DNA from 3 places in the Pseudoalteromonas sp. SR43-7 genome. Region 3 is predicted to be linked to each of the others. Evidence: predicted binding sites of a transcription regulator. Region 3 holds the regulator's gene; each other region holds the start of a gene.
The links. The regulator MetJ, encoded in region 3, represses methionine synthesis genes. The targets are predictions, from matches to a motif close to TAGACGTCTAGACGTCTA.
Positions count from the first base shown of each region.

Region 1: metK (methionine adenosyltransferase) is a predicted target of MetJ. The motif match lies at 1,352-1,369, and genes of this name have one in related genera.
Region 2: metA (homoserine O-succinyltransferase) is a predicted target of MetJ. The motif match lies at 1,463-1,480, and genes of this name have one in related genera.

Region 1 covers NZ_JACJDY010000001.1:47,769-51,061, forward strand. The annotation lists gene metK (methionine adenosyltransferase) at 99-1,250, opposite strand; gene tkt (transketolase) at 1,555-3,293, shown strand, end outside.
Region 2 covers NZ_JACJDY010000001.1:157,640-160,932, reverse strand. The annotation lists gene H5087_RS00745 (homocysteine S-methyltransferase family protein) at 1-461, opposite strand, end outside; gene metA (homoserine O-succinyltransferase) at 451-1,398, opposite strand; gene ettA (energy-dependent translational throttle protein EttA) at 1,621-3,293, shown strand, end outside.
Region 3 covers NZ_JACJDY010000024.1:71,686-74,978, reverse strand. The annotation lists gene metB (cystathionine gamma-synthase) at 1-1,157, opposite strand, end outside; gene metJ (met regulon transcriptional regulator MetJ) at 1,447-1,767, shown strand; gene H5087_RS16700 (malic enzyme-like NAD(P)-binding protein) at 1,832-3,073, opposite strand.

The DNA.
Region 1 (3,293 bases), on a different contig from region 3:
TATTTTGTAGACGCACTACAAACAATGTAACTGATAAGTTTTAGATACAAAAACGGCCCTATTAAGGGCCGTTTTTAATTTTCTTCAACACTTTTTGCTTAAAGGCCAGCGGCTGCACGAAGTGCATCAGCTTTATCTGTACGTTCCCAAGGGAATTCGTCACGACCAAAGTGGCCGTAAGCCGCTGTAGGAAGGTAGATAGGGCGCTCTAAATCAAGCATTTGAATTAAGCCGTAAGGGCGCAGGTCAAAGTGTTCACGAATAAGCTCGATTAAACGGCTTTCTTCTAACTTGCTTGTACCAAACGTTTCAACGCTGATAGATGTAGGCTCTGCAACACCGATTGCGTAAGAAACTTGTAATTCACATTTATCAGCAAGGCCAGCCGCAACTACGTTTTTAGCAACGTAACGTGCAGCGTATGCAGCTGAGCGGTCAACTTTTGATGGATCTTTACCAGAGAAAGCACCACCACCGTGACGAGCCATACCACCGTATGTATCAACGATGATTTTACGACCTGTTAAACCACAATCGCCCATAGGTCCGCCAATTACAAAGCGACCCGTTGGGTTAATGAAAAATTTAGTCGCGCTTGTAATAAGCTCTGCAGGAAGTACCGGCTTGATGATAGTTTCCATCACCGCTTCTACTAAATCTTTTTGTGAAATGTCTTCACTGTGCTGAGTAGATAGTACTACTGCATCAATACCTACTGGCTTACCATTTTCGTATGCAAAAGTAACTTGAGATTTTGCATCTGGACGTAACCAGTTAAGCTCGCCGCTTTTACGTACTTGCGCTTGGCGCTGTACTAAACGGTGTGAGTAAGTAATTGGCGCAGGCATTAGCACTTCTGTTTCGTTACATGCGTAACCAAACATAAGACCTTGGTCGCCAGCACCTTGTTCTTCTGGGCTAGTGCGGTCAACACCTTGGTTAATGTCAGGAGACTGTTTACCAATAGTGTTTAAAATTGCACATGAATCTGCATCGAAACCCATGTCTGAATGCGTGTAGCCAATTTCACGTACTGTTTTACGTGTAATTTCTTCAATATCAACCCATGCGCTAGTAGTGATTTCACCACCAACCATAACCATACCTGTTTTTACGTAAGTTTCGCACGCAACACGGGCATGAGAGTCTTGCTCTAGGATAGCATCAAGTACCGCATCAGAGATTTGATCGGCGATTTTATCCGGATGACCTTCAGAAACTGATTCAGAAGTAAATAAATGTTTTGCCATTGTATTTCTGCTCACAAATATTGCGCTTCACAAACGTCGGTATTAGCGCTAAAAAATTAAGGGGCGTATTTTATCGAAAACAAAACACCTTGCATAGTGTTTTTACGCCTAGACGTCTAAATAAAATTACTAATAACTTTTTGGTCTTAAAAAATATTCATAATGCCTCACTTTTATAGGGTTTTTAATTGCACACAGCCCCCACAATAAGTAAGAATGGTCGATATAAACAAACCCAAGTTACTTGGGTGCATAAACAAACACATAAATACCCGCGCAAATACACATAAAGGTAGGAGAATTCATGCCATCTCGCAAAGAACTTGCAAATGCTATTCGCGTCTTGTCAATGGACGCAGTACAAAAGGCCAAATCTGGTCACCCTGGAGCCCCTATGGGCATGGCTGATATCGCAGAAGTATTATGGCGCGATTATCTAAAGCATAACCCAACAAATCCAGAGTGGGCTGACCGAGATCGATTTATATTATCGAACGGCCACGGTTCAATGCTTATATATTCTCTATTGCACCTAAGTGGTTATGATTTACCACTAGACGAAATTAAAAACTTCCGTCAAATGCATTCTAAAACACCAGGTCATCCAGAATATGGTTATGCACCAGGAATCGAAACTACTACGGGTCCATTAGGTCAAGGGATCACAAATGCCGTAGGTATGGCAATTGCCGAAAAAGCACTTGCTGCACAGTTTAACCGTGAAGGTCACGATATTGTTGATCACTTTACCTATGCATTTATGGGCGATGGCTGCCTTATGGAAGGTATTTCTCATGAAGCAGGTTCACTTGCAGGCACATTAGGTCTGGGTAAACTTGTTGCATTTTGGGATGACAACGGCATCTCTATCGATGGTGAAGTAGAAGGTTGGTTTACAGATGACACACCAGCTCGCTTTAAAGCATACGGTTGGCATGTAATTAGTGGTGTTGATGGCCACGACAGCGATGCTATAAGTGCTGCAATTGCAGAAGCTAAAAGTGTTACCGATAAACCATCACTAATTTGTTGTAAAACAATTATTGGTTACGGCTCACCTAATAAATCTGGTAGCCACGATTGTCACGGTGCACCACTAGGTGATGACGAAATTAAAGCGTCTCGCGAATTCTTAGGTTGGACTGGCGATGCGTTCGAAATTCCTGATGATATTTACGCACAATGGGACAGCAAAGAAAAAGGTCAACAGCTTGAATCAAGCTGGGACGAAAAATTTGCAGCATACGCAAAAGCATACCCAGAGCTTGCAGCTGAATATAAGCGTCGTATTAATAACGAACTGCCTGGCGATTGGGCTGAAAAATCTCAAGCGTACATTGAGCAATTACAAGCAAACCCTGCAAACCCAGCATCTCGTAAAGCATCGCAAAATGCATTAAACGCATTTGGTCCGTTATTACCAGAATTTATGGGTGGCTCAGCTGATTTAGCAGGCTCAAACTTAACAATTTGGGATGGCTCTAAAGGTTTAACACACGACGATGCAAGCGGTAACTACATTTACTACGGTGTACGTGAGTTTGGTATGTCGGCAATTATGAATGGCATTGCCCTTCATAAAGGCTTTATTCCTTACGGTGCTACGTTCTTAATGTTTGTTGAATATGCAAAAAATGCCGTACGTATGGCTGCATTAATGAAGCAACCAAGCATTTTTGTATACACGCACGATTCAATCGGTTTAGGTGAAGATGGTCCAACTCACCAACCAGTAGAGCAAATTGCAAGCATGCGTTTAACGCCTAACTTATACAACTGGCGCCCATGTGACCAAGTTGAGTCGGCAATTGCATGGCAACAAGCTATTGAGCGTAAAGACGGTCCTACATCGTTAATCTTTACTCGCCAAGGTCTTGAGCAACAAGCGCGTGACGCACAGCAATTAAGCGATGTTAAAAAGGGTGGTTACATCCTTAGCTGTGACGGCAATCCTGAAATTATTTTCATTGCGACGGGCTCTGAAGTGCAACTAGCACAAGATTCAGCAACTGAGCTACGCAGCCAAGGTAAAAAGGTACGTGT
Region 2 (3,293 bases), on a different contig from region 3:
TCGTTTACGTCTGGCGAAATTGAACACGTTTTAGAGGTCGGCCCTAAAACACCGGCTACATAGCGCGGTTTTTCTGGCGTTTTAGCCGTAAATTCATCGCAAATTGCGCGTGCTAATTTAGCCGACTCTAGGTTTATTTCACGGCTTAGGTTTGCCATGTCGTAATCTTCCATCGAAATAGTGGTCGAGTTAAACGTGTTGGTTTCGATAATATCGGCGCCCGCTGATAAAAAACCACGATGAATATCAGTGATTAAGTCGGGCTTGGTTAGGCTTAATAAATCGTTATTGCCTTTAATTAATACATGCCAGTCTTTAAAACGCTCTCCGCGATAGTCTTCTTCTTCTAGCTTATGATCTTGGATCATGGTGCCCATAGCGCCATCTAAAATTAAAATGCGTTCTTTTAATGCGGCACTTATTTCGGCTTGTTTATTATTTGTAGGCGCGTTATTCAGCATAGTTGTTAGTCCTCACGTCTTGGCTAACTAAATTAATATCATACGGTGTGGTTTGGTACACGTAGTAATTTAACCAGTTCGAAAAAAGTAAAAAAGCATGGCTTTGCCACGTTTTTGAAGGTTGTTTGGTTGCATCGTCATCCGGAAAGTAATTTTCGGGCTTTGGTGCATTAGGGCTTTTTTTACAATCGCGCTCGTATTCTGCTTTTAGCGAGTCGGCGTCGTACTCTGGGTGGCCGGTTATAAACACTTGGCTACCTGATTTATTTTTAAGTAAGTAAGCCCCTACTCGCTCAGAACCTGCCAGAACAACGAGTTCTTCACAGGCGTTTATTTTATTTATATCAATATGGCCGTAGCGTGAGTGCGGTACCAAAAAGGTATCGTCGAATCCGCGAGTCAGTGCACCGTGATCAAAATAACACTGGTGAGTAAATACGCCACACAGTTTATCGTCTTTTAAATCGCGTTTTAAATTGTAACGGTGATATAACGCTGCATGCGCTGCCCAACACGAAAATAACGTAGAGGTAACGTGTTGCTCAGCCCAATCAATAATGACCTTTAGCTCATCCCAATACGCTACATCGTCGTATTCTAAATGGGCAAGTGGCGCACCGGTTACTATTAATGCATCGTAATTGTTGTCTTTAACCTCAGAAAAATAACGGTAAAAGGTATCAAGGTGCTCTTCTGAGTTGCTGCTACTGCGGTGAGTGTCGAGGCGCAGTAGTTCTACGTTTACTTGCAAAGGTGAGTTGGCAAGTAAGCGAATAAACTGAACTTCGGTTTCTACTTTATTAGGCATTAAGTTTAAAATAGCCAAACGCATTGGGCGTATTTCTTGCGTTTTTGCACGACTTTTTGGCATTACAAATACGTTTTCTTGACGTAAACGTGCAATTGCCGGCAACTCGTCTTTTACTGTAATTGGCATACTTTACTCCTGCTCATAAAAACCGAGGCTTAATTATGAACTGAAAGTAAAAAATATCAACCTCTAGATGTATAGATGTCCAAATGAAATTTATTCATGATTTTATATTTTACTTACAAGCATGCTTTGGTGCTTTAAAACCCGCCATTCGTTGACTGTTTCACCCGTCAGCCACTACAATACAACATTGAAATTTTTATTATTATTTGAAGGCTTTCCTCCATGGTTTTACCTGATAAATTTATATTCTCGATGAGTCGAGTATCTAAGGTTGTGCCACCTAAGCGCACTATCTTAAAAGATATTTCGTTGCACTTTTTTCCTGGCGCTAAAATTGGTGTGCTTGGTTTAAACGGTTCTGGTAAATCTACGTTACTGCGTATTATGGCCGGTGTTGACCAAGATTTTGAAGGTGATGCACATCCTCAGCCTGGTACTAAAATTGGTTATTTACCGCAAGAACCTATTTTAGACGAAAGTAAAACAGTACGTGAAACTGTTGAAGAAGCTGTTGGCGAAGTTAAACATGCACTTAAACGTCTTGACGAAGTGTATAACGAATACGCCATGGAAGACGCAGACTTTGACGCACTTGCAAAAGAGCAAGGCGAGCTTGAAGCTGTTATTCAGGCGCACGATGGTCATAACATCGACAACGTTTTAGAACGCGCAGCTGATGCACTTCGCCTGCCAGAGTGGGATGCTAAAATTGAGCACCTTTCAGGTGGTGAGCGTCGCCGTGTTGCTATATGTCGATTATTACTTGAAAAACCAGACATGCTTATTCTTGATGAGCCTACTAACCACTTAGATGCTGAGTCGGTTGCATGGTTAGAGCGCTTCTTACACGATTACGAAGGCACTGTTGTGGCAGTAACGCATGACCGTTACTTCCTTGATAATGTAGCTGGTTGGATATTAGAGCTTGACCGTGGTGAAGGTATTCCATGGGAAGGTAACTACTCTTCTTGGCTTGAACAAAAAGATGCGCGCTTACAGCAAGAACAAAAATCTGAAAAAGCTCGTCAAAAATCAATTGCGCAAGAACTTGAATGGGTTCGTTCAAACCCGAAAGGTCGTCAAGCTAAGTCAAAAGCACGTATGGCTCAGTTTACTGAAATGCAGCAGTCTGATTACCAAAAACGTAACGAAACTAACGAGATGTTTATCCCACCTGGTCCGCGTTTAGGTGACCAAGTACTTGAAGTAACTAATCTTCGTAAGAGTTTTGGCGATCGTGTTTTAATTGATGACTTAAGCTTTAGCATGCCAAAAGGTGCCATTGTGGGCATTATTGGTGCGAATGGCGCGGGTAAATCAACACTGTTTAAAATGATAAGCGGTGAGCAAACGCAAGACAGCGGTAGCATCAGCGTTGGCGAAACAGTACACCTAGCTACTGTTGATCAGTTCCGCGACGGTATGGACGAAAGCAAAACTGTTTTCCAAGAAATATCAGACGGACAAGACGTACTGAAAATTGGTAACTTTGAGTTCCCAAGCCGAGCATATGTAAGTCGCTTTAACTTTAAAGGTAACGATCAGCAAAAGTTTGTTAAAGACCTATCAGGTGGTGAGCGTAACCGTTTACACCTTGCTAAGTTATTAAAAGCTGGCGGCAATGTGTTACTACTCGATGAGCCAACCAATGACTTGGACGTTGAAACACTACGTGCACTGGAGAACGCTATTTTAGAGTTCCCAGGTTGTGTAATGTGTATCTCGCATGACCGTTGGTTCCTTGACCGTATTGCTACACATATTTTAGATTACCGCGACGAAGGTCAAATTAACTTCTTTGATGGTAACTACACTGAATATGAAGAGTGGCTTAAAAAGACCCTAGGCGCTGAGGCAACTCAACCTAAACGTATTAAGTACAAAAAAATTGGCTA
Region 3 (3,293 bases):
CCTGGTTTTACAAGTTCAAATACTCGTTCAAAGTCAGCTATTAAATCGTGTATATCTTCAATCCCAACCGAAATACGAATAAGCGTGTCGCCCACACCCGCTTCTAAACGTGCCTTTGCCTCCATGCCTGCGTGCGTCATAGTTGCGGGGTGACAAATTAAACTCTCTACGCCACCTAGTGACTCAGCTAAACTAAACGTTTTAAGACTTGTTAAAAATGCTGCAGCGTCGTTTATATCGCCTTTAATATCAAAACTAGCCATGCCACCAAAGCCAAGTTGTTGTGCTTTAGCAAGCTCATGTTGAGGATGCGACTCAAGTCCTGGATAGTAAACTTGGCTTACAAAATTGGAACTTTCAAGGTACTTAGCTATTGCTAGCGCATTTTCTTGGTGCTGCCTTAAGCGCACATTTAAAGTACGTAGACCACGAAGCGTTAAATAACTATCAAAAGGCGCGCCCGTAATACCAATATTATTTGCCCACCAAGCAAGCTCATCACCAAGCTCTTGTGTTGCAGCAATAACAGCGCCGCCCACTACATCTGAGTGCCCGTTAATATATTTAGTGGTTGAATGCACCACAATATCTACACCAAACTTAATAGGGTTTTGTAAGGCAGGAGACAAAAACGTGTTATCTGCGGCAACCAATGCACCGCATTGCTTAGCAACATCGGTAACCGCTTTAATATCGGTTAAACGAAGTACTGGGTTACTTGGAGTCTCTATCCAAATAAGCTTAGGTTTAATTGCTAAAATTTGTTGAAGGCTTTCTTCTTTTGTTAAATCTAATACTTCAAGCTTCAATAGTCCGCGTTTTTGTAACGATGTAAATAAACGATAGCTACCACCATAACAATCATGTGGAATTACTAACGTGTCGTCACTGTTAAGTAGCTGAGTAGCTAAATGCACGGCTGCCATACCAGTGGCCGTAATTATGCCGCGAGCGCCGCCTTCAAGCTTAGCAAGCGTCTCTGCTAAAATATCACGATTAGGGTTACCACTGCGGCCATAATCATACTCACGCTTAGTATCAAAGTCGGCAAACGAATAAGTCGTTGATAAATAAATTGGCGGCACCACTGCACCATGATGTTTATCAGCATCAACGCCGTTACGTACAGCAATGGTCGCTTTGTTTTTTTCGCTCATATTCGTCACCTGATTAATTTGGATGTTTAGACGTCTAAAAGAGTAAGTTATCCGTTTTAATAAGTCAAAGTATTTTAAAGCTCTAGATGGCTAAAGTTAGGAAAGGCGTTTGCTAGTACCACATTTTAGCTCACAAAAGTGAGCTTATTTTTACATCCCAAATAGGCTTATTAAGATAGATCGGTATCTATTATTTGACTATCTTTTTTAAATCGATAGAATTTCACGCATATTTACACGCTTTTTATACCGTGTGAGAAATTAATAATCTGAGGCAACGATACATCTTATGGCTAAATGGAATGGTGAGTATATTCACCCATACGCAGAACACGGGAAAAAATCAGAGCAAGTTAAAAAGATCACCGTTTCGATCCCGCTAAATGTATTAAAAGTTTTAACGGATGAGCGTACGCGTCGTCAAATCAACAACCTTCGCCATGCAACAAATAGTGAATTGCTATGTGAGGCGTTTTTGCATGCATTTACTGGCCAACCTTTACCAAATGACGATGACCTACGTAAAGACAACGCAGAAAAAGTACCAGAAGAAGTTAAAAAGATAATGCAAGAAATGGGTTTAGAAGTGCCTATTTTAAACGAAGAATAAATCGTTACCTTTTTAATCAAAAAACCTCAGCATTGCTGAGGTTTTTTTGTTTAAGCGTTATATATTACGCCATATAATTTTCAGGCAAGTCAATTTGCGCAACACCCGACTCTACCGCAGCAAGTGCTACAGCTTTAGCTATACGCGGTAGTAAACGCGGATCCATTGGTTTTGGAATAATATACTGCGCACCAAACTCTAGCTTATCTACGCCTGCGGCTTTTAAAACTTCTGCAGGTACAGGCTCTTTGGCAATACTACGAATAGCCTCAACTGCAGCAATTTTCATTTCATCGTTAATCGCGCTTGCACGTACATCAAGTGCACCACGGAAAATAAACGGAAAACATAAAACATTGTTAACCTGGTTAGGGTAATCAGAGCGCCCTGTTGCCATAATTAAATCGTTGCGTGCGCCGTGAGCAAGTGCAGGATCGATCTCTGGATCTGGGTTTGAACATGCAAACACGATCGGCTTTTCTGCCATTAGTTTTAAATCTTCGGCAGCTAACAAGTTAGGACCCGAAACACCAACAAACACATCAGCATCTGCAATTACATCTTGCAATGTGCGTTTATCGGTATTGTTAGCAAAAAGCTGTTTATATTCGTTTAAATCATCGCGACGAGTATGAATAACACCTTTGCGGTCAAGCATATAAATGTGTTCACGCAGTGCACCACACTTAATTAACAGTTCCATACACGCAACTGCAGCAGCGCCTGCACCTAAACATACAATTATTGCATCTTCAATTGATTTACCTTGTACTTCTAGCGCATTTAACATGCCGGCAGCCGTCACAATGGCGGTGCCGTGTTGGTCGTCATGAAAAACAGGAATGCTACAACGCTCTATTAATGCTTTTTCAATTTCAAAACACTCTGGTGCTTTAATATCTTCAAGGTTAATACCACCAAATGTGTCAGCAATATTGGCAACCGTGTTAATAAAGTCTTCTGTTGTTTTGTGCTTTACTTCAATATCAATAGAATCAAGCCCTGCAAAACGTTTAAACAATAACGCCTTGCCTTCCATTACGGGCTTAGACGCTAAAGGACCTAAATTACCCAAGCCCAAAATTGCAGTACCATTAGTGATAACCGCAACCATGTTACCTTTACCGGTATATTTATATGCATTTGCAGGATCTGCGGCAATTTCACGTACAGGCTCAGCGACACCTGGGCTATAAGCTAGGGCTAAGTCTTGAACTGTTTCAGCTGGTTTTGTTAGCTCAATGCTAATTTTACCAGGTACGGGATGTGAGTGATAATGTAGTGCTTGTTCACGAAAGTCAGACATAACGCGATGGTATCCTGCAATTTAAGTTAAAGTGAGAGGTGGAGTCTTGGGGTACGATACCCTTATTATTTTTAAATTCCAAGCAATATCAGGTCTATCCTGTTATATGCTATATCCTTTAATTTTAAGAGGTTTTTCAGTAACTTTGCAGGATTATATAAACATTTGATAAATAAAAATTCACCAAAAAAGTAAGTTTTGAGGTGTGTTTATGTCTATT